DNA from 4 places in the Sodalis sp. RH14 genome. Region 1 is predicted to be linked to each of the others. Evidence: predicted binding sites of a transcription regulator. Region 1 holds the regulator's gene; each other region holds the start of a gene.
What was found. The regulator CRP, encoded in region 1, controls carbon source genes, mostly activating them, when cyclic AMP is high. The targets are predictions, from matches to a motif close to ATGTGANNNNNNTCACAT.
Positions count from the first base shown of each region.

Region 2: garD (galactarate dehydratase) is a predicted target of CRP. The motif match lies at 2,426-2,443, and genes of this name have one in related genera.
Region 3: serA (phosphoglycerate dehydrogenase) is a predicted target of CRP. The motif match lies at 2,710-2,727, and genes of this name have one in related genera.
Region 4: deoC (deoxyribose-phosphate aldolase) is a predicted target of CRP. The motif match lies at 3,980-3,997, and genes of this name have one in related genera.

Region 1 covers NZ_CP178739.1:5,217,926-5,223,868, forward strand. Annotated here, with positions in the region: gene ACL2XQ_RS23885 (phosphoribulokinase) at 1-43, shown strand, start outside; gene ACL2XQ_RS23890 (OsmC family protein) at 462-884, opposite strand; gene ACL2XQ_RS23895 (hypothetical protein) at 844-1,032, shown strand; gene crp (cAMP-activated global transcriptional regulator CRP) at 1,200-1,832, shown strand; gene ACL2XQ_RS23905 (YccS/YhfK family putative transporter) at 1,886-3,958, shown strand; gene argD (bifunctional acetylornithine/succinyldiaminopimelate transaminase) at 3,975-5,201, opposite strand; gene ACL2XQ_RS23915 (aminodeoxychorismate synthase component II) at 5,360-5,935, opposite strand.
Region 2 covers NZ_CP178739.1:928,993-934,935, reverse strand. Annotated here, with positions in the region: gene garL (2-dehydro-3-deoxyglucarate aldolase) at 1-734, opposite strand, end outside; gene ACL2XQ_RS04070 (MFS transporter) at 795-2,126, opposite strand; gene garD (galactarate dehydratase) at 2,614-4,188, shown strand; gene gudD (glucarate dehydratase) at 4,345-5,670, opposite strand.
Region 3 covers NZ_CP178739.1:4,811,587-4,817,529, reverse strand. Annotated here, with positions in the region: gene ACL2XQ_RS21930 (oxidative stress defense protein) at 56-781, shown strand; gene ACL2XQ_RS21925 (LysR family transcriptional regulator ArgP) at 837-1,730, opposite strand; gene rpiA (ribose-5-phosphate isomerase RpiA) at 1,948-2,604, shown strand; gene serA (phosphoglycerate dehydrogenase) at 2,920-4,152, shown strand; gene ACL2XQ_RS21910 (5-formyltetrahydrofolate cyclo-ligase) at 4,283-4,882, opposite strand; RNA gene ssrS (6S RNA) at 5,113-5,296, opposite strand; gene zapA (cell division protein ZapA) at 5,337-5,666, opposite strand; gene ACL2XQ_RS21895 (YecA family protein) at 5,880-5,943, shown strand, end outside.
Region 4 covers NZ_CP178739.1:5,812,957-5,818,899, forward strand. Annotated here, with positions in the region: gene glnA (glutamate--ammonia ligase) at 1-148, opposite strand, end outside; gene typA (translational GTPase TypA) at 545-2,368, shown strand; gene deoR (DNA-binding transcriptional repressor DeoR) at 2,447-3,220, opposite strand; gene deoC (deoxyribose-phosphate aldolase) at 3,268-3,945, opposite strand; gene rbsK (ribokinase) at 4,139-5,065, shown strand; gene fucP (L-fucose:H+ symporter permease) at 5,070-5,943, shown strand, end outside.

The DNA.
Region 1 (5,943 bases):
GCCGCTGGTACAGCAGTTGCTGGAAGGAAAGGAAATTAAGTAAACTCGAGGCCTCGGGCGGGAACACCACGCCCGATTCGACCCCATCGGCATGCTTTCCCTTGAACACGCCAGGATTCGCTGCGGTGTTGGCGGGCCTAGCATACCGTGGGGCGCTCGGTCGGGCGGGAACACCACGCCCGATTCGACCCCATCGGCATGCTCTCCCTTGAACACGCCAGGATTCGCTGCGGTGTTGGCGGGCCTAGCATACCGTGGGGCGCTCGGTCGGGCGGGAACACCACGCCCGATTCGACCCCATCGGCATGCTCTCCCTTGAACACGCCGGGTTTGAGTGCGGTGTTGGCGGGCATACCGTGCCATGGGGCGCTCGGTCGGGCAGAGAAACCATGCCCGATTCGACCCCATTGGCGCGCTCTCCCTTGAACACGCCGGGTTTGAGTGCGGTGTTGGCGGGCCGGTTAGGCGGCGGGGGCGTGGTGTTCGTCGCGCACTTCAAAGCTGTGGGTCATATTGACCGACGCGCCGAGCATCAGTGAGACCGAGCAGTATTTTTCCGCCGATAGCGTCACCGCCCGCTCCACCGCCTTGTCGGTCAGCCCGGCGCCGGTGACGATAAAATGCAGGTTGATATGGGTAAACAGGCGCGGCGCCTCGTCGCGGCGCTCGGAGGTGAGTTTGACCTCGCAGTCCCGGACGTCCTGCCGCGCTTTGTGTAAAATCGATACCACATCAATGGCGCTGCAGCCGCCGACCGACATCAATACCATTTCCATTGGGCTGGGCGCTTTTTCGCCCGCGTTCCCATCCATCAAAACCTGGTGGCCCGAGGCGGATTCGCCCATGAAAGACAACCCTTCTACCCATTTGACCCGTGCCTGCATTATGATACTCCTGATGAAAAGCTTTCCAGCAGACTACATTTTTGTTGGAAAACTGGCAATGTTACTGAACATACTTCATGCTGAAGCAAGACAACAGAAGACACTGCTTCAAACCTATGCTAAAAACAAGGCTGGATCGGCCTCATGATAATGAAAGGGCAAGAGATCGATCGGAACATCACATTACCAGACCCTAATAAGTTCCCTTACGTCGCTCCGTTTAAACGCGGAGTCAGAGTGAATAATACAAGCGCCGTAACAGGGAATACGATGTCCCGAACCTGGGATAGCGATGACAAAAGAGGATAACAGCGAATGGTTCTCGGCAAACCGCAAACAGACCCGACTCTCGAATGGTTCCTGTCTCATTGCCATATTCATAAGTATCCATCGAAGAGTACACTTATACATCAGGGTGAAAAGGCTGAAACGCTTTACTACATCGTTAAGGGCGCCGTGGCGGTGCTGATTAAGGATGAAGAAGGCAAAGAGATGATTCTCTCCTATCTTAACCAGGGAGATTTCATCGGTGAGCTCGGCCTATTCGAGGAAGGTCAGGAACGCAGTGCCTGGGTACGGGCGAAAACCGCCTGTGAAGTCGCCGAGATTTCGTATAAAAAATTCCGGCAGCTGATTCAGGTGAATCCGGATATCCTGATGCGCCTGTCGGCGCAAATGGCCAGTCGTTTACAGGTAACGTCGGAAAAAGTCGGCAACCTGGCATTCCTGGACGTTACCGGACGCATAGCGCAAACCCTGTTGAACCTGGCGAAACAACCCGACGCCATGACCCACCCCGACGGCATGCAGATAAAAATCACCCGTCAGGAAATCGGCCAGATTGTCGGCTGTTCCCGCGAGACGGTAGGACGTATTCTTAAAATGCTCGAAGATCAAAATCTTATATCCGCGCACGGTAAAACCATTGTTGTTTACGGCACGCGCTGATAGCCCCGTTATACAGGCGTGGTGCTTCGTACCACGCTTTTTTTGCTGACAGTATGTGGCGCCGGTTAATCTACCACCCTGAAGTAAACTATGCCCTGCGGCAAACCATCGTGCTATGCCTGCCGGTGGCCGCCGGCCTGTTATTCGGCAGCTTGCAAAACGGCCTGCTGTTTTCGTTGGTCCCTGCCTGCTGCAATATCGCCGGCCTCGATACCCTGCATAAACGGTTTTTCAAGCGACTGGCCGTCGGCGGCGTGCTGTTCGCGCTGAGCAGCGTGCTGATCCAGGTGCTGTTGGCCGTGCCGGTGCCGTTGCCCTTGGTGATGCTCGGCCTGGCGCTGCTGTTCGGCGTTACCGGTGAAATCAGCCCGCTGCACGGCCGTTTATTGCCCGCCGCGCTTATCGCCGCCATCTTTACCCTGGGGCTGGCCGGCAATGTGCCGCCCGCCGTGCCGCCGCTGCTGTATATTGCCGGCACCGCCTGGTACGGGCTGTTCAACGCCCTGTGGTTCCGGTTGTGGAAGGAGCAGCCGATGCGGGAATCGCTTAGCCTGCTGTATCGGGAGCTGGCGGATTATATCGAGGCGAAATATACCCTGCTGACACAGCATACCGATCCGGAAACCGCCCTGCCGCCGCTGTTTGCCCGCCAGCAGGCGGTGATTGATCTGATTGCCCAGGTATACCAGCAGCTTTATATGCTGTCGGCCAATGATCAGCTGCAGTACAAACGCCTGCTGCGTTCTTTCCAGGTGGCGCTGGATTTGCAGGAGCATATCGCCGTCAGCCTGCACCAGCCGGACGAAGTACAAAAACTGGTGGCGCAAAGCCACGCCGAGGCGGTTATCCGCTATAACGCCCGGCTGATTGCCGCGCGGTTGCGGGTACTGGCGGATGATATTCTCTATCACCGGCAGCCGGGGCGTTTTAACATGGCCACCGCGCTGTCGGCCCTGGAAAAAATTGCCGACCGGCATCCGGATAATCCGGTCGGACAGTTTTGTTATTACCATTTCAGCCGTATCGCCCGGCTGCTGCGTACCCAGCGCCCGCTTTACCGCCGCGACCTGATGGCCGACAACCAGCAGCGGCTGTCGTTTTGGCATGCGCTGGTCAGCTACTGTTCCTTTAAATCCATGGCGCTGCGCAGCGCGGCAAGGCTTGGGATTATGCTGGCCATCGGCAGCAGCCTGGGGCTGGTATTGGATCTCCCCAAACCCTACTGGATTTTAATGACGGTGATGTTTGTCAGCCAGAACGGCTATAACGCCACCCGGGTGCGGATCCAGCATCGGGCCCTGGGCACGTTGGCGGGGTTGGTGATTGCCGCCGGCACGCTGCAATTCAGGCTGAGCGACGGCACGGTATTGCTGTGCATGTTGTTCCTGACGCTGGCGTCTTACCTGGTGTTGCGCAAAAATTACGGCCTGGCGATGATCGGCATGACGGTGACCGCGGTGTATACGTTGCAGCTACTGTCGCTGAACGGCGCGCATTTCCTGGTGCCCAGGCTGGTGGATACGCTGATCGGCTGTATGCTGGCGTTCGGCGGCATGCTGTGGTTATGGCCGCAGTGGCAAAGCGGTATGCTGCGCAAAAACGCCCATCTGGCGCTGGAGCGGGACCAGGACGCGCTGCGACTGCTGCTGCAACCCGCCCCCGAGCCGGCGGCGCTGGCCTACGCGCGCATGAAGGTCAACCAGGCGCACAACGCGCTGTTTACGTCGCTTAGCCAGGCGATGCGGGAGCCGGCGTTTAATTCGCGCTATCTGACCGATATGCGTTTATGGGTGACCCATAGCCAGTTCATCGTCGAGCACATCAATGCCATGACCATCCTGGCGCGGGATCACTACATGCTGACGCCGACGCTGGCGCAAAAGTACCTGGCCTCTTGCGAGGTGGCGCTGCAGCGCTGCCAGCAACGGCTGGAATATGACGGCCCAAGCTCAGACAGCCCGGTGATGGATGCCGCCGGCGAAACGCCGGAGCTGCCCGGCACCCTGATGGAACGCCATCTGCGGCGTATTCTGTTCCATCTGGGCGTGATGCATACGATTTCATCGGTAGCCTGGCGCCAGCGGCCGCAGCACGGCAACTGGCTGGCGCGCCGGTTAAGCCATTAGTCTCCCGCCGCGCGCCTTAGGGTTTGGCGGCGATAACCTGCGCCACCGCCTGTTCAAACCGGGCCATGCCCTGTTCGATATCGGCGAACTCCACCACCAGCGACGGCGCGAAACGGATGACGTCCGGACCGGCGTTGAGGATCATCAGGCCCTGCGCGGCGCTGGCGTGCAGGAACTCGCGCGCCCGGCCATGGAACTGCGGCCGCAGTTCGGCGCCCAGCAGCAGGCCCATGCCGCGCACATCCGAAAATACCTGATATTTGTCGTCAATCGCCTGGAGCGCGCTGACGAAACGATCGTGCCTTTCGTTAATGCCCGCCAGGACTTCCGGCTGGTTAATCACATCCAGCGCCGCCTCGGATACCGCGCAGGCCAGGGGATTGCCGCCATAGGTGGTGCCGTGGGTGCCCACTTTCATCACCGAGGCGATCTCTTCCGTAGTCAGCATGGCGCTGATGGGGAAACCGCCGCCCAGCGCCTTGGCGGTGGTCAGAATATCCGGCGTTACGCCATAGTGCATATAGGTAAACAGCTTGCCGGTGCGCCCCATGCCGCACTGCACTTCGTCCATCACCAGCAGCGCCTGATTTTGGTCGCACAGATCGCGCAGGCCCTGCAGGAATTCCGGCGTGGCGGGCATAATGCCCCCTTCACCCTGAATCGGCTCCACCACCACGGCGCAGGTATGATCATCCATCACCGCCTTGACGGCCGCCAGATCGTTAAAAGGCACATGGACGATATCCGCCGGTTTTGGCCCGAAGCCGTCGGAATATTTTGGTTGCCCGCCCACGGTAACGGTAAACAGCGTGCGGCCGTGGAACGCGTTATGAAAAGCGATGATTTTGGTTTTATAGGGGCTGTGGCGGGTAATGGCGTAGTGACGCGCCAGCTTAAACGCCGCTTCATTGGCCTCGCCGCCCGAATTGGCAAAAAACACCCGGTCGGCAAAGGTGGCGTTAATCAGCTTGCGCGCCAGGCGCAGCGCCGGTTCGTTGGTAAAGACGTTGCTGGTGTGCCATAGGGTTTCGCCCTGGGCTTTCAGCGCCGCGACCAGCGCCGGGTGGCAATGTCCCAGCGCAGTGACGGCAATGCCGCCGGAGAAATCAATATATTCCTTTCCGTCCTGGTCCCATACCCGGCTGCCCTTGCCCCGGACCGGAATAAACTGCGCCGGTGCATAAACCGGCAGAATAACCTGGTCGAAAGTTTCCCGCGTTACTGCGCTATTATCTGTATTCATATGTAATTACCCGGTCCGCAACAAATCAAGAAGTGATATTATAGTCATAAAATATGAATAAAAAATCACTCCAGTGCAATCGTTTTATCACTATCAGAGCGAAAAAAAGCCGCTGCCCGTGGCCTTGTCCGTTAATGCTATATCAACATGCCGATCGGCTAACACGCAAGAAAGTTCGCCAGGAGTTGATGTCCCTGCTCGCTGAGCACGCTTTCAGGATGAAACTGTACACCTTCAAGCGGCAGGGTTCGATGACGGATGCCCATAATTTCATCCCGCGCGCCGTCGCGCAGACTCCAGGCGGTCGCCTCCAGGCAATCGGGCAAGCCGGCGCGGTCGATCACCAGGGAATGGTAGCGGGTGACCGTCAGCGGCAGGGCCAGCCCGGCGAAGACGCCGCGGCCGTCATGGATAATGGCGGAGGTTTTGCCGTGCATCACCTGGTTTGCGCGCACGATGCGGGCGCCGAAAGCCTGCGCAATGGCCTGATGACCCAGGCAGACGCCGAGTATAGGTATCCTGCCGGCAAAATGACGAATAGCCGCCAGTGAAATGCCGGCCTCGTCGGGGGTGCCGGGACCCGGGGAAATCACCAGTTGCCGCGGGGCCATGCGCTCGATATCGGCCAGTTGCAACCGGTCGTGGCGCCATACCTCTACCTGCGCGCCCAGCTCGCAAAAATATTGGTACAGGTTGTAGGTAAAGGAGTCATAGTTATCGATAAGCAGCAACATCGCCGGTA
Region 2 (5,943 bases), 1.7 Mb from region 1:
CCGCGGAATACGCCGAGATCGCTGCCGACCGCAACGAAGGTGGCGCCCCACTCCAGATAACGGCGGGCGTCGGCTTCCACCGGCGCCAGGATGCCGCTCGGCTTGCCATGGGCCTTGGCGCGGGCAAAAATATGGCGGATGACGCTTTGCACCGCTTCATGGCCCGGCTGTCCCAGGTAACCCAGCGCCGCGGACAAATCGCCCGGGCCGACAAAGATACCGTCGACGCCGTCCACAGCGGCGATGGCGTCGATATTGTCCACGCCTTCCTGGCTTTCGATCTGCACCAGCACGGTGATATTGTCATTGATGGTGGCGTTATAGTCCGGCACGGTGCCAAACATATTGGAACGATGGGAAACCGACACGCCGCGGATGCCGGCGGGTGGATACCGGGTGGAGGATACCGCGCGCAGGGCCTGCTCTTCGGTTTCGACAAACGGGATCAGGAAATTATAAAAACCAATATCCAGCAGGCGTTTGATAATCACCGGCTCATTGGTTGGCGGACGCACCACCGGCGCGCTGTGGCTGCCCTTAAGCGCCATCAACTGCGGAACAAACGTGCCGACGTCATTAGGTGCGTGCTCACCGTCCAGTACCAGCCAGTCGAATCCCGCCAGGCCCAACACTTCCGTGGTAATGGGATTTGCCAGCGCGCACCAGCACCCAATCTGGGTTTCCCCCTGAAGTAACCCCTGGCGAAAACGGTTAGGCAGTAGTGGAGTGTTCATAATTTACCTCTATGCAATGAAACAGAAAGTAGCGGGCCCCAAAACGCCGGGCCCGCGATATCAGGATTTAACCAGCACCAGTCGCTTGATTTCGCCGACCACCACCAGGTAGCACAGCATGGCCGCCAGGGCGGAACAGCCGACAAAGATCAGCGCGGCGTTGAATGAATGCAATTCCTTGACCATATAACCGATAGCCAGCGGCGTAACGATGGAAGCCACGTTGCCGAACACATTGAATATGCCGCCGCACAGGCCGATCACTTCTTTCGGCGCAGTATCGGAAATCACCGGCCAGCCCAGGGCGCCGAAGCCTTTGCCGAAGAACGCCAGCGCCATCAGCGCCACCACGATGACCGTATTGTTGGTGTAGTTGCACAGGATAATGCTGGTGGCCAGCAGCATGCCCACGACGATCGGTATCTTACGTGCCACGGTCAGCGAGTGGCCGCGCTTGATCAGAATATCGGAAACCACGCCGCCCAGGACGCCGCCGGCAAAACCGAACAACGCCGGGATCGAGGCAATCAGGCCCACTTTCAGGATGGACATGCCCTTATCCTGCACCAGGTAAATCGGGAACCAGGTCAGGAAGAACCAAGTAATACTGTTGATGAAATACTGGCCGAAAAATACGCCGAGCATCATGCGGTTGGTCAGCATCTGTTTGACATAATCCCAGCGCGGGCCGTCTTTTTTACCGTCTCTCGGCGTGTCCATATCGACCATGGCGCCGCCGGCGGCGATGTAATCCAGCTCCTGCTGCGAAACGCGGGGGTGTTTATTCGGGTTTTGAATATATTTGATCCACACCATCGTCATGATGAAACCCAGCACGCCCATGACGGTGAAGACATGTTCCCATCCCCAGGCATAGGTCAGCCAGCCCAGGATAGGAGAAAATATCGCCAGGGCGAAATACTGCGCCGAGTTAAAAATCGCCGACGCGGTGCCGCGTTCAATGGTGGGGAACCAGGCGGCGACGATGCGCGCATTGGCCGGGAAAGACGGCGCCTCGGAGAAACCCAGCATAAACCGCAGGATAAACAGCGTCATCGCCGCGTAAGCCACCGGGAAAAAGCCGACGAATCCCTGCAGCAGCGTAAACAGCGACCAGAAAAACAGGCTGTAGGTATAAACGCGTTTGGACCCGAAACGGTCCAGCAGCCAGCCGCCGGGAATTTGCATAATAAGGTAGGCCCAGCCAAACGCGGCGAATATCTGCCCCATTTGCCCGGCGTCCAGCCCCAGCGTCTTGGCGACATCGGAACCGGCAATGGACAGGGTTGCCCGATCGGCGTAGTTAACCGCGGTGACCAGGAAGATAATTAATAAAATCACATAACGGACATGTGTTTTTGTTCTACTTGAAACCAGAGGTGTCGTGCTCATTGAATACGCTCTAATCAGGCGATAAACTTCGGGAACACAAAAAATCATTACCACACTATTTTTTGCGTTGCGCTTTTTTATCGTGAGTTAATATTTTCTCGTAAGAGTCTTTTTATTTCACCGGTAGGCCGGTTGGTGTCTTATTTAACTGACCTGCATAGTATAAAAACCATCGTGAAAAATGGCACTGTGCATAAGCACAACAATTAAGCCTAAAATAACCGATTTTTTGGACATGAGCACGTGAAAGCACGACGGTCGTCACGTTATTTTTTGGCGTGGATTCTGCCGCGAATGAAGGGTGACCTTTATCACATTATACTGAACATATGACAAATAAATCCCGGGTATAGCCGCTATAAAATCGTGCATTTGCACAATGAGAAGTGCCCCTATTCCGCATATAATATCCTCATCACCCGTATTGTTATCCTGGCTGAACGCTGGTTCGGGTTATAACAACAGATTAGTATTTGCGGAGACGTTTATGTCATCAACAATAATGACCAATGCGGAAAAGGCATTGTATATCAAAGTTCACGTCGACGATAACGTCGCGATTATCGTGAACAATAATGGTTTGCCGGCCGGCACTCAATTCGCGGACGGCTTGAAATTAATCGAGCATGTTCCGCAAGGGCATAAAGTCGCCCTGCGCGATATCGCCATCGGCGGCGATATCGTCCGTTATGGCGAAGTGATTGGCTATGCCTTGCGTGAAATCAAACAGGGCAGCTGGATTGATGAATCGCTGGTCGAGATGCCCAAGGCCCCGGCGCTGGAAACCCTGCCTCTGGCCACCAAGGTCCCGCCGACGTTGCCGCCGCTGGAAGGCTATACCTTCGAAGGGTACCGGAATGCCGATGGCAGCGTCGGCACTAAAAACCTGCTGGGCATTACCACCAGCGTACAATGCGTGGCCGGCGTGGTTGAATACGTGGTGAAACTGATTGAACGCGATCTGTTGCCAAAATACCCCAACGTCGACGGCGTGGTCGGGCTAAGCCATCTGTACGGCTGCGGCGTGGCCATTAATGCGCCCGCCGCGGTGGTGCCGATTCGCACCATCCATAATATCTCCCTCAACCCGAATTTCGGCGGCGAAATCATGGTGATTGGCCTGGGCTGCGAAAAATTGCCGCCCGAACGCCTGCTGGCCGGCACCGAGGATCAAATTCCCATCGCGGTGGAACGCCCGGGGGTGAGCATCACCCGTCTCCAGGACGAAAAACACGTGGGCTTCAAGTCCATGGTGGATGATATTCTGCAGGTAGCGGAAGATCATCTGCAGCGTCTGAACACCCGCCAGCGCCAAACCTGCCCGGTATCCGATCTGGTGGTGGGCACGCAGTGCGGCGGCAGCGATGCGTTCTCCGGCGTAACCGCCAATCCGGCGGTGGGCTTTGCCTCCGATCTGCTGGTGCGCTGCGGCGCGACGGTGATGTTTTCGGAAGTGACCGAAGTGCGCGACGCCATCCACCTGCTGACGCCGCGGGCGGCTGACGAACAGGTGGGACGCCGGTTGTTGGAGGAAATGGCCTGGTATGATAATTATCTTGACGATGGTAAAAGCGATCGCAGCGCCAATACCACCCCGGGCAATAAAAAAGGCGGTTTGGCCAATATTGTTGAGAAATCGCTCGGTTCCATCGCCAAATCAGGCACCAGCGCCATTGTGGAGGTGCTCTCCCCCGGCCAGCGTCCGACAAAAAAGGGGCTGATTTTCGCCGCCACCCCCGCCAGTGATTTTATTTGCGGTACCCAGCAGCTTGCCTCCGGCATCACCATACAGGTATTTACCACCGGGCGCGGCACGCCCTATGGTTTGGTGGCCGTGCCGGTGATCAAGATGGCGACGCGCGACGCGCTGGCCGACCGCTGGTTTGATTTGATGGATATCAGCGCCGGTTCCATCGCCACCGGCAGGGCAACCATTGAAGACGTGGGCTGGCAATTGTTTGAACTGATCCTGGATATCGCCAGCGGCCGCAAAAAAACCTGGTCCGATCAATGGGGCATTCATAACGCCCTGTCGGTATTCAACCCGGCGCCGGTGACCTGATTACCCTTACCACCACTGAACCACCCTTTGCTATGTGTGAATGAACTTTGATAGGTTGGCCGGGAATCGCTCCCGGCCTTTTTTTTTACCCCAGGATTAGCCTGCGGCTGTCGCCACGGCGCCCACGCCCAAGGCGGACCGGGGCGCCGCCCAGCGCTAGCGCACCAGCGCCGGACGTTTATTATCGAAGCGCCAATTGGGGATCAGGTATTGCATGGCGATGCCGTCGTCACGCGCGCCAAGGCCATGTTGCTGATAGAGCGCATTGCCCTTCATCAGCTGATCCCTATCCAGTTCAATACCGAGCCCCGGTTTTTCCGGCACCTTGACTTTACCGCCGACGATTTGCAGCGGCTCCCTGGTCAGGCGCTGGTCCCCTTCCTGCCAGATCCAGTGGGTATCGATGGCGGTGATGTTTCCCGGCGCGGCGGCCGCCACGTGGGTGAACATCGCCAGCGAAATATCGAAATGATTGTTGGAATGCGAGCCCCAGGTCAGTCCCCATTCGTGGCACAGCTGCGCAACCCGTACCGACCCCTGCATTGTCCAGAAGTGCGGATCGGCTAAGGGAATGTCCACCGATTGCAGCGCCAGGGTATGCCCCATTTGCCGCCAGTCGGTGGCGATCATATTGGTGGCGGTGGGCAGGCCGGTGGCGCGCTTGAACTCCGCCATCACCTCGCGGCCGGAAAAGCCCTGCTCGGCGCCGCAGGGATCCTCGGCATAGGCCAGCACCCCGCGCAGTTGTTTGCCCAGGGCGATGGCCTCGGCGAGCGACCAGGCGCCGTTGGGGTCCAGGGTGATGCGCGCCTGGGGAAAACGCGCCGCAAGGGCGGTAACCGCCGCGGCTTCCTCCTGCCCGGCCAGCACCCCGCCCTTGAGCTTGAAATCATTAAAACCGTATTTTTCATAGGCGGATTCGGCCAGGCGCACCACCGCCGCCGGCGTCAGCGCCTGTTCATGCCGCAGCCGATACCAATCGCAGGTCTCATCCGCCTGGCTGCGGTAAGGTAAATCGGTACGCAGGCGATCGCCGATATAAAATAGGTAGCCGAGCATTTCCACCTCGTCGCGCTGTTGCCCCTCGCCCAGCAGCGCCGCCACCGGCACTTCCAGGAACTGGCCCAGCAGGTCAAGCATCGCCGCCTCGATGCCGGTGACGACATGAATGGTAATGCGCAAATCGAACGTCTGCAGGCCCCGGCCGGCGACATCCCGATCGGCGTATTGCCGGCGCACGGCGCTCATGACATTTTTATATTCGCCCAGGGGCTGGCCGACCACCAGCGCGGCGGCGTCCTCCAGGGTCTGGCGTATTTTTTCTCCGCCTGGGATTTCTCCCACGCCGGTATGCCCGGCGTTGTCGGTAAGAATAACGATATTGCGGGTGAAAAACGGGCCATGGGCGCCGCTGAGGTTAAGCAACATGCTGTCATGGCCGGCAACCGGGATGACTTGCATCGTGGTGATAACAGGAGTCATATTTTTTCCTTGGCAAAGGGCACAATACGGAGACGGAAAACCGTCGCAAACGGAAACGCTGGCATGACTATAACGTCATGGCAAGCCCCTGACATTATGCAGATGCATAAGCCTTGACGAAGAATCTGGACTGAAATTGCCGTTTTAATGACCTGCCGTGAGCCATCTCACTAATCGGGATTCTTTTATGTGACCCCGATCCTGAAACGGCAAAAATAATAACTTCTTGAAATGAAACACCATTTTAAAAAATGGCCGACAGTCGATTGCACT
Region 3 (5,943 bases), 410 kb from region 1:
ATCATAGGCGGTATTTTCATTTATATTCAGCGCATTTTGCCGCACAGGAGACGTCATGAAGGTCAAAGCATTGCTGTTAACCACCCTGTTGGGATTAGGATCGTTTACGACCCAGGCGCTGGCCGCCGAGCTTCCCGCCGGGCCGCATGTGATCACCTCCGGCACGTCAAGCGTCGAGGCGACGCCGGATATCGCCACCCTGACCATCGAAGTGTCGATTTCCTCGAAAGACGCCGCCGACGCTAAAAAACAGGTGGACGCGCGCGTGGCGCAATATTTTGATTTTCTTAATAAAAACGGCATCGAAAATAAAGATATCGACGCCGCGAACCTGCGCACTCAGCCGGAATATGATTTTTTAAAGACCGGGGAATCGGTGCTGAAAGGCTATCGCGCCGTGCGCCAGGTGCAGGTCACGCTGCGCCAGCTTGACAAGCTCAATGAACTGCTGGACGGCGCGCTGAAATCCGGCCTGAATGAAATCCGCTCCGTCGAGCTGGGCGTGGCTAATCCGGACGCCTACCGCGATCGGGCGCGCAACAAGGCGATTGAAAACGCCACTTCCCAGGCCCGTTCGCTGGCGGAAGGCTTTAAAGCCACCCTGGGGCCGATTTTCAGCATTCGTTACCATGTGGCGAACTACCAGCCGGTGCCGGTGGCGCGGATGTTTAAGACCAACGAGGCCATGTCGCAGACCGATGCGGCCCAGACCTATGTCCAGCAGGCGATCCATTTTGACGATCAGGTGGATGTCGTGTTCGAGCTGCAACGCCAGCCCTAGGCGGCGGGTGTGGCCGATGCGTCCCACTTGGGGGCGCGCCGGCGCTGTGCGGCCCTCAGGCCTGGCGCAAGACCTGCCGGCCATGGGAGAGCAGGGCGTCGGTCACTTTGCGCATCATGCGGCTTTCCGGCGCAAACCGATGCCAGAACAGCATGCGGCGCTGGTATAGGCCCGGCGTCAGGTCTATCAGTTCGCCCGTCGCCAGCTCCCGTTCGATTTGCAGATGCGGGATCATGCAGCAGGTCGTGCCCTGGCGCGCCAGCTGCACGAAGGCTTCCGATGAGTTGACGATATGGCAGGGCACGCTGCCCGGCGGCAGGTCAAAGTTCTGCTGCAAAAACGCCTGGTGCATATCGTCCAGATGGTCAAACGCCACCGCCGGCGCTTTCAGCAGCGCGCTGCGCGTCACGCCGTGGGGGAAATAACGATCGGCAAAAGGCTGGGATGCCACGAACAGATAATCCAGGGCGCCCAGTTGATCCACCAGGCAGCTCGGCAGCGGCTGGGGCTGGATACTGACCGCGCCCACCACTTCGCCGCGCCTTAGCCTTTCCTGGGTACGCGTTTCATCTTCCACCTGTAAATTAAGGCGGATAGGCGAATCGGTCAGCACCGGTTTCAGCGCCGGCAGCAGCCAGGTCGCCAGGCTGTCGGCATTCACCGCCAGCGACAGCAGCAGCGGCGTGTCGCTGCCGTTATCGGTGCCCAGCCATTCGTCCTCCAGCAATTCCACCTGATGCAGCAAGGCCAGCAGCTTTTGCCCTTGTTCGGTGGGCCGTGGGGGAATGGTACGCACCAGCAGCGGCTGGCCGAACAGGTTTTCCAGTTGTTTTATGCGCTGCGATACCGCGGATTGGGTGATACATAATTTTTGCGCGGCGCGTTCAAAACCCCGTTCCCGTATCACGGCGTCAAGCGCCTGCAGCGTCCGATAGTCCGGGCGTTTCATTCTTTATCCCCTGCGTCGATATCTCTGTGCATCAATAGGTACTTTTTGGTCACCGGTTTTCACTATGCCATAGATTGACCCGGTTGCGGACGCAAAATTTCAGCCGTGTCAGGCGCGGGCATCCGGGATGCGGCGGGTTGTGGCGGAATTCACGCCATCGGCGATGATATTGTTTTATAATACCGCCCACTTTCCGTAGCCAAGGGCTTAATTATTTATGACGCAGGATGAACTGAAAAAGGCGGTGGGCTGGTCGGCATTGAAGTATGTGAAACCGGGCACGATCGTCGGCGTCGGCACCGGGTCCACCGCCGCGCATTTTATCGATGCCCTGGGCAGCATCAGGAATCAAATCGAAGGGGCGGTCTCCAGTTCGGACGCGTCTTCGGCCAAGCTGAAGAGCCTCGGTATCCCGCTGCTGGATCTCAACAGCGTCGACGTGCTGGACATCTATGTCGACGGCGCCGATGAAATCAACGGCCAGATGCAGATGATCAAAGGCGGCGGGGCGGCCCTGACGCGCGAAAAAATCATCGCGGCGGTCGCGCGTAAATTTATCTGTATCGTCGATGGATCCAAACGGGTGGACGTCCTGGGCAATTTTCCCCTGCCGGTGGAAGTGATCCCGATGGCGCGCGCCTATGTGGCGCGCGAGCTGGTGAAACTGGGCGGATTGCCGGAGTACCGCCAGGGCGTGGTAACCGATAACGGCAATATTATCCTGGACGTGCGCAACCTGCGCATCCTGGACGCGGTGGCCCTGGAAGACAAAATCAACAGCCTGCCCGGCGTGGTGACCGTGGGCCTGTTTGCCCGGCGCGGCGCGGATGTGGCGCTGATCGGCACCGCCGGGGGCGTTCAGGTTATCGAGTAACGGGCCGGTTTTACCGCCGCCCGGCGCCGCCGCCGGCTTGCCACGCCGGCGGCGGCGGATGTTAATTTTGTTTACATAGCATCTTTTATCGCCGCAGGCGAAATTCAGTGATAAATGTCACATTTATGCCATCGGCCTGCTATATATATGACGCTTCTCCACCAGACCAGAGGATTTATCCATAGCAATCGCTTATGGCTGCGTCTTATGCTGTCTTAAGGATAAACGGCCCTGTTGCCGCCACGGTAATTTTTGTTATTTTGTCCGGGTGCTGTGTGTTGCAGTCGCATCTGAAGTCTCAAAAAGGGTCGGGAAATGGCAAAAGTATCGCTGGAAAAAGATAAGATTAAGTTTCTGTTGGTCGAAGGTGTTCACCCCAGCGCGGTGGATAACCTGAAACGCGCCGGTTATACCAATATTGAATACCATAAGGGCGCGCTGGATTCCGCGGCACTGAAAGCCTCCGTGCGCGACGCGCACTTTATCGGCATCCGATCCCGTACCCACCTGACGGAAGACATCTTTGCCGCGGCGGAAAAACTCGTTGCCGTCGGCTGCTTTTGTATCGGCACCAATCAGGTCGATCTGAAAGCCGCGCTGAAAAAAGGCGTGCCGGTATTCAATGCGCCTTTTTCCAATACCCGCTCCGTGGCGGAATTGGTGCTCGGCGAAATGCTGCTGATGATACGCGGCGTCCCGGAGGCCAACGCCAAGGCGCACCGCGGCCAGTGGAACAAGCAGGCGAGCGGCAGCTATGAAGCGCGCGGCAAGAAACTGGGCATCATCGGTTACGGCCATATCGGCACCCAGCTGAGCATCCTGGCGGAAGGCCTGGGGATGCAGGTGTTCTATTACGATATCGAGAGCAAACTGTCCCTGGGCAACGCGCGCCAGGTGGATTCGCTGCCTGAGCTGCTGGGTATGTGCGACGTGGTCTCCCTGCATGTGCCGGATACCCAGTCCACCCGCAATATGATGGGCAAGGAAGAATTCGGCCATATGAAGCCGGGGTCGCTGTTTATCAACGCCTCGCGCGGTACGGTGGTGGATATCCCGGCCCTGTGCGACGCCCTGGCCAGTAAACATATCGCCGGCGCCGCCGTGGACGTGTTCCCGGAAGAGCCCGCCACCAACAGCGATCCGTTCAACTCGCCGCTGTGTGAATTCGATAATGTGATCCTGACGCCGCATATCGGCGGATCCACCGAGGAAGCGCAGGAAAATATCGGCGTGGAAGTGGCGGGCAAACTGGCCAAATACTCCGATAACGGTTCGACCCTGTCGGCGGTCAATTTCCCGGAAGTCTCGCTGCCGGAACATGGCGATAACGTCAGCCGTTTACTGCATATCCATGAAAACCGTCCCGGGATCCTGACCCGCATCAACCAGATTTTTGCCGAGCAAAGCATCAATATCGCCGCCCAGTATCTGCAAACCACGCCCGAAATCGGTTATGTGGTCATTGATGTGGAAACCGATACCGAAAATACCGCCCTGCAGCTGCTGAAGGCGATACCCGGCACTATCCGCGCCCGCCTGCTGTACTGATAGCTGCGCGCCTGACGTGGTCGACCCCAGCCCCGGCTTAGCAAGCCGGGGTTTTTTTATGGGTACCGCCAGCTTACCGCGCACGCCGGGTACACCACCGGGCCAAGGGCTGCCATCCGTCCCCGGCGGTTTACCAGCGCCAGTGCCGCGACGGGGTAACAATTTCCGGCAACGGGATATCCCAGGGCTCCGCCGGTATGGCGTCCACCTGCTGGCAATCGTGGGCCAGCCCGATGGGGTAGAAGCCGGCGCCGCGCCGCCAGTGCCGCAGGGTGCGATCGTAAAAGCCGCCGCCCATGCCCAGGCGCTGGCCCCGGGCATCAAAGGCCACCAGCGGGGTAAACAGGATATCGAGATGCCGCGCCGGCAAGAGCTGGGTCACGTCCAGCCGCGGCTCGCTGATATGCAGGCGGTTCAGCACCAGCGGCGTATCGGGCCTGTAGCGCAGGAACAACAGGTGGCCCGGGCTGAAAGGGTGCAGCACCGGCAAATAGACGCGCTGGTCGCGTTGCCAAAGCGCCTCAATAAGCGGCCGGGTATCCAGCTCGCCGTCAAACGATAAAAACAGCGCCAGGCTGCGGGCCGCGGTAACCCGCGGGTCGGCCAGCAGGGTTTTGACCAGCGCCGCGGCCGCAGCGGCCTGTTCGGCCGGGGTGAGCCGGCGGCGTTGCCGGCGGATATGGTTGCGGAGGCTTTGCCGCTGCAGGGACGTTTCGGGCGACTGGATCATGGCTGATTACGCGCTATACCGGAAAAAGAAGGTAATAAAGTATGTCATAAAGACGGTCCGGGGGGATGTCATAACGTACGCGGATAAAGAAATCGGGTCTGAAAAAACGCTGTCGGGGAATAGAGTGTGGCAGGGGGGGGGAAGCCTGATACGCCGTGCCGAGAGCCGTACCAAGCCGCGCCGCTGACGCGCGCGTCCGCTGCTGATGCAAGCCGACGCTACGCTATAAAGGGATCTCCGAGATGCCGCCGCAGGCTGTAACCCTTGAACCCATGGTTCAAGGTGAACGCAGCGTTATAACCTTAAGGCTTCTCGGACGAACCGAGCTTGCGCACCAGTTACAGATCGCCACATTCTTGTGGTAAAAATTATCGGCTCAGGGGACGGGCCCGCTGGCGAACACCTCAGAGAAATTTTGTATTCCTGTTCCGCGGGATTTTCCCGGCGGCTATCGTTACTCGAACTGCGTGCCTGGTCGCTCGGAGATACGGCCCTGTTCTACCAGTGCCTGCTCAATCGTCTGCTGCAGTAACCGGATCCGCTGTTCCATGTTGGCGGCGTAATCACGGGTTTTAACTCTTTCCTGCGCCAGTTCGTGGCATACGTTCAGTGCCGCGATAAAAACAAGCTGTTCTGTATTGGTGACTCTAGTGCGAACTTTGAGATCTTGCAACCGCTGATTAAGATCTTCCGCCGCCTGGTTCAACGCTTCTTGTTGTTCCGGCGGGCAATTTACCCTTAACGTGCGGCCAAAAATTTGAATATCTACCGGTTGTGCGGACATACCACCTTCCTGCTTTGTTACCGCGCCGACGCCAGGCCACTCCCGTTTCACCATTGCGGGAGCACAGGGCGGGCGCAACTATACTCTATATCCATGCGCTATATCAAACAGAAGAATCCATATAAAACAGAAGATACACGCCCTTTCTGGTATAGCTACGGACCTTGGTGGTAGCATAACACGAACTTATCCTGCCAACGACGATGAAAGCGCATGTCTATACAAAATACCTTTCCCGACTACGATAACCTGACCCAACTGCTTAACCAACAGGCCG
Region 4 (5,943 bases), 600 kb from region 1:
ACATTTTTCCATCTTCAAAGAAGTCGGCATCTACCTGATGGGCTGGTATAGTGACGTGCTGTTCTTTACCTTTCGTATCAGTGAAACGCAGGTCGACGAATTTTACTTCGTGCTCGTTAAGCATCGTCAAAACGTGTTCAGCGGACATAACTTGTATTCTCCCGGATGTGCCATTGTCGTCGTGGAACGAAATCGTATGGATCGAATTTTATTTAACTTAGCTGGGCTAGGCTAAACTGGACTGGTATAAACAGTAGCTAAAAGTGTGCCAACATTGCCAAAATGATGAGAAGGGCCGCGTTTCCGGCCTTATTAACCAAAGTCCGCCTGCACCAGATTGGTGGGATAGCGCTATATTAGTGCATTTGGGCAGTAAGTGGGCACTATTTTGGTGCAATAAATGGGGCGAGGTGAAATAATGCACTGAGAAAGGGATGACGAAGCGTCAAAAATGACGCAAATGCAGAGATCGTCGCGATCTTGTTTAGTCCCTCGCTTATTACGTGTACAATAACGCGCTATTTCTAATGCCTGAGGCAAAGTTGTGATCGAAAATTTGCGTAACATCGCCATCATCGCGCACGTCGACCATGGTAAAACTACCCTGGTCGATAAGCTGTTGCAACAATCCGGAACATTGGGTGACCGCAACGACGCCACCGAGCGCGTCATGGACTCCAACGATTTGGAGAAAGAGCGCGGGATTACCATCCTCGCTAAAAATACCGCTATTAACTGGCACGACTACCGTATCAACATCGTTGATACCCCCGGACATGCCGATTTCGGCGGCGAGGTTGAGCGCGTGATGTCCATGGTTGACTCGGTATTGCTGCTGGTCGACGCCATGGACGGACCCATGCCGCAAACCCGGTTCGTGACCCAGAAAGCCTTTGCTTACGGTCTCAAACCCATTGTGGTCATCAATAAAGTCGACCGTCCCGGCGCCCGCCCTGATTGGGTAGTGGACCAGGTGTTTGATTTATTTGTCAACCTCGGCGCAACCGATGAGCAACTGGATTTTCCGATCATATATGCCTCCGCGTTAAACGGTGTTGCGGGCTATGAGCACGAGAACATGGCCAGCGACATGACCCCGCTGTTTGAATCCATCGTCAAGAACGTCGAAGCGCCGAACGTCGACAGCGACGGCGCGTTCCAGATGCAGATTTCGCAGCTTGACTACAACAGCTATGTTGGCGTCATCGGTATCGGCCGCATCAAACGCGGCTCGGTTAAACCGAACCAGTCTGTTACCATCATCGACCATGAAGGTAAGCGTCGCAACGGCAAAGTGGGCCAGGTGCTGGGCCATATGGGCCTGCTGCGCATCGAGTCCAAGCTGGCGGAAGCGGGTGATATCATCGCCGTTACCGGCCTTGGCGAGCTGAATATCTCCGATACCATTTGCGATCAGGCCCTGGTCGAAGCGTTGCCGCCGCTGACGGTGGACGAACCTACCGTTTCCATGTCGTTCGGCGTCAACACCTCGCCGTTCTGCGGCAAGGAAGGCAAATACGTCACCTCCCGCCAGATCCTTGAGCGCCTGAACAAAGAGCTGGTGCACAACGTGGCCCTGCGCGTGGAAGAAACCGTCGATCCGGATACCTTCCTGGTCTCGGGCCGCGGCGAGCTGCATTTGTCGGTGCTGATCGAAAACATGCGGCGTGAAGGTTTTGAAATCGCCGTATCGCGCCCGAAAGTTATCTATCGTACCGTCGACGGCAAGAAACAAGAGCCGTTCGAACAAGTTACCCTGGATATCGAAGAACAGAACCAGGGCCCGGTTATGGAAGCCATGGGCATCCGTAAAGGTGAAATGCGCGATATGCTGCCGGATGGCAAAGGACGCATCCGTCTTGATTACATCATCCCCAGCCGCGGCTTGATTGGTTTTCGCACCGACTTTTTAACCATGACGTCCGGCACCGGCCTGCTGTATTCGTCGTTCAGCCATTATGACGATGTCCGTCCGGGTGAAATCGGCCAACGCCAGAACGGCGTGATGATTTCCAACGGCCAGGGCAAAGCGGTAGCCTACGCCTTGTACAGCCTGCAGGATCGCGGCCGTTTGTTCCTGGGCCACGGCGCGGAAGTGTACGAAGGCCAGATTATCGGCATTCACACCCGTTCCAACGACCTGACGGTAAACTGCCTGACAGGTAAAAAACTGACCAACATGCGTGCTTCCGGCACCGATGAGGCCACGACGCTGGTGACACCGATCAAGATGTCGCTGGAACAGGCCCTGGAGTTTATCGATGATGATGAACTGGTGGAAGTGACACCGCTGTCCGTGCGTTTACGTAAACGTCATTTGACCGAAAATGACCGTAAACGCGCTAACCGTTCGGGTAAAGAAGCTTAAACCCGTCGGCCCAGGCGGCGATAACGTAACAATGCCGGTCTGCGTAAGCAGCCCGGCATTTTTTTGCCCGCCGTTCAGCTATTCCCGGCGATAAAGCAGCCTGATGTCATGCTGTTGGCAATACTCATGAAATTTCGGCGGCGGCGATTGGTCGGTTATCAGGGTATGAAACAAGGATAAAGCACCGATAAAGGCGGGTTTGATGTTGTCGAATTTACTGTGATCGGCCACCAGGATCGCCTGCTGCGACATGGACAACGCGCGATGCTTCATGGTGAGTTCGTCAAAGTTAAAGCAGGTGGCGCCGAAACCGATATCAATACCCGCCGCGGAGATAAACGCTTTATCGGGGCGGATATTATCCAGGATGGAATATTGGGTCAGCGGCGTAAAGATGCAGTTGGCGGGGTGGAACTCGCCGCCGCATAAAATAACTTTGCAATTAGGATGATCCTGTAACGCCAGGAAAGTATTCAGGGAATAGCAGACGGCGGTAAACGCCAGGTCATCGTCAATCGCATCGATGATAAACGGGGTGGTGGTGCCGCAGTCGAAAAAAACCGTGTCGTCCGGCTCGATCAGCGCCGCCGCCAGGCGGCCGGTAAGGGTTTTTTCCTCAACGTGCTTGGCTTTTTGATCCGAAACAAAATAGTGGGTAACGTTATTATTGCGCGGATCGTTAACCACGTAACCGCCCAGCAGTACGACCTGCGCGGGTTCGGCGCTGAGATCGCGGCGGATGGTCATCTCCGAGACGCCCAGCAGGACGGCGGCATCTTTCAAATGAAGCTTATCTTCCCGCTTCAGGGCGAGTATCAGTTTATTAATCCTTTCTTCGCGCCGCGTTTCCATATGACATCCTGCGTTATCAGACCCGATTTCCGCCGGGTTCTCAGAAATTAATAGTCGCTGGCGGACGCCTTGCCCGATACGATCGCGACACCTGAACTGGTGCCGATTCGGGTGGCGCCGGCCAGGATCATGGCGGTGGCGGTCTGGCGATCGCGTACGGCGCCGGAGGCCTTTACGCCCATACCCTCGCCGACGGTTTCGCGCATCAGCCTGACATGTTCTTCTTTTGCGCCGCCGGTGCTGAAGCCGGTGGATGTTTTCACAAACGCCACCTTCAGTTCGCGGCATATCCGGCAAACCGCGACAATTTGTGGTGAACTCAACAAACAGGTTTCCAATATTACCTTCAACGGAATAGCCGCGCAAACCTCGCGGACCGCGCGGATATCGGCGGTTACCGCGTCAATATTGCCGCTTTTGAGCCAACCGACGTTAATCACCATATCTATTTCCTGCGCACCCGCCGCAATCGCCGCCTGCGCCTCGAACGCCTTGGCGGCGGTCAGGCCGGCGCCCAACGGAAAGCCGATCACCGAGCAGACCTTTACCGGGCTGTCGCGCAGCAAGCGCGCCGCAAGCGGCACATACCCGGAATTGACGCAAACCGCATAAAATCCGCACTGTTTAGCCTCGCCGCATAACGTGGTGATCTGCGCTTCGGTGGCATCCTGCGCCAGCAGGGTATGGTCGATGTAAGGGGCAAAATCGATTTCAGGGGAAGTCATGTTAATGTCCTTTATGTGTATTATCACGATAATAATGTGAGAATAATAACATTACAGAAGCCTCTTACAATAGGCATGTGGCAATTTAATTTTCATTAAACGATGTGATCATTGTCATGTTACTAACATTTTTGTCTTGTTAGTGTTAATAAAATAACATTGAATAAGGTTAAAAATATGAGGGCTAATAATTATGGATATCGCAGTTATCGGTTCCAACATGGTGGATTTAATCACCTATATCAAAGAGATGCCTAAAACCGGGGAAACGCTGGAAGCCCCCGGTTTTGAAATCGGCTGCGGCGGCAAGGGCGCCAATCAGGCGGTAGCCGCCGCCAAGCTAGGGGCGGAGGTGATGATGATCAGTAAAGTCGGCGAGGATCTCTTTGCGGACAATACCGTTAACAACCTGGTGCGCCATGGGGTCGATACCCGCTATGTGGAAACGGTGGCGGGCGTATCCAGCGGCGTAGCGCCGATTTTTGTCGATCCAGATTCACATAATCGCATCCTGATTATCAAAGGCGCCAACGATCACCTCGGCGCGCAGGACATCGATCGGGCGGCGGAACAGCTCAAGGGCTGCCGGCTGATTATCCTGCAGCTGGAAATTCCGCTCGCCACCGTCTATCACGCCATTGATTTTGCCGCCCGGCATCAGGTTCCCGTAATCCTTAATCCGGCGCCCGCCACCCGGGAACTGGATATCGCGTATGCCTGCCGGTGCGACTTTTTTATGCCTAACGAGACAGAGCTGGAAATTCTGACCGGCATGCCGGTGGACAGCGAGGAGCATATCCTGCTGGCCGGCCGTTCGCTGCTGGCCAAAGGATTGAAGAACCTGATTATTACCATGGGGCATCGCGGCTCGATGTGGCTAAGCGGCAACGAGGTGTACCGGGTCGATCCGGTACCGGTCGACGCCGTGGATACCAGCGGCGCCGGCGATGCGTTTATCGGCTGTTTTGCGCATTATTTTGTCGCGCGCGGCGATATCAAACAGGCCATGCGCTACGCGTCCGCCTATGCCGCCTACAGCGTCCGGGGTAAAGGCACCCAGCGTTCCTATGCCGAGGCTTCCCAGTTCCATGATTTCCTTGCCACCCTTCATCAGGAATAACATCATGCGCCACAATACGGTACAAATGCCTGACGGCTATTTAAACAAAACACCGTTGTTTCAATTTATCCTGCTGTCCTGCCTGTTTCCGCTATGGGGCTGCGCCGCCAGCCTTAACGATATCCTGATCACCCAGTTCAAAACGGTGTTCGCATTGAGCGATTTTGCCAGCGCCCTGGTGCAAAGCGCCTTTTACGGCGGTTATTTCCTGATTGCCATCCCGGCGTCGATGGTTATCCGCAAAAGCAGCTACAAAATGGCCATTATGATCGGCCTGTCGCTGTATATCATCGGCTGCGTACTGTTCTATCCCGCCTCCCATATGGCCACCTATACCATGTTCCTGGCGGCCATTTTTGCCATCGCCATCGGCTTAAGCTTTCTTGAGACCGCGGCCAATACCTACAGCTCGATGATCGGTCATCGCGATTACGCGACCCTGCGGCTGAACATCAGCCAGACGTTTTATCCCATCGGCGCGCTGATGGGTATTGTGCTGGGGAAATACCTGGTGTTTCAGGAAGGCGGCAGTTTAAGCAGCCAAATGGCCGCCATGACGCCGGAGCAGGTGCATCAGTTCCGTCTCAATATGCTGGAACTGACCCTGGAACCCTATAAATACCTGATTATGGTGCTGGTGGTGGTGATGGTGCTGTTTATGCTCACCCGGTATCCCCACTGCAAACCGCAGCCCGATAAGCAAAACCGCCGCGCCGCGCCCGGCATGGGCGAAACGCTGCGTTATCTTGCCGGCAATGCGCGTTTTCGCAAGGGCATCGCGGCGCAGTTTCTCTATGTGGGCATGCAGGTGGCCGTATGGTCGTTTACCATCCGTCTGGCGCTGAACCTGGGGGCGGTAAATGAGCGTGACGCGTCCA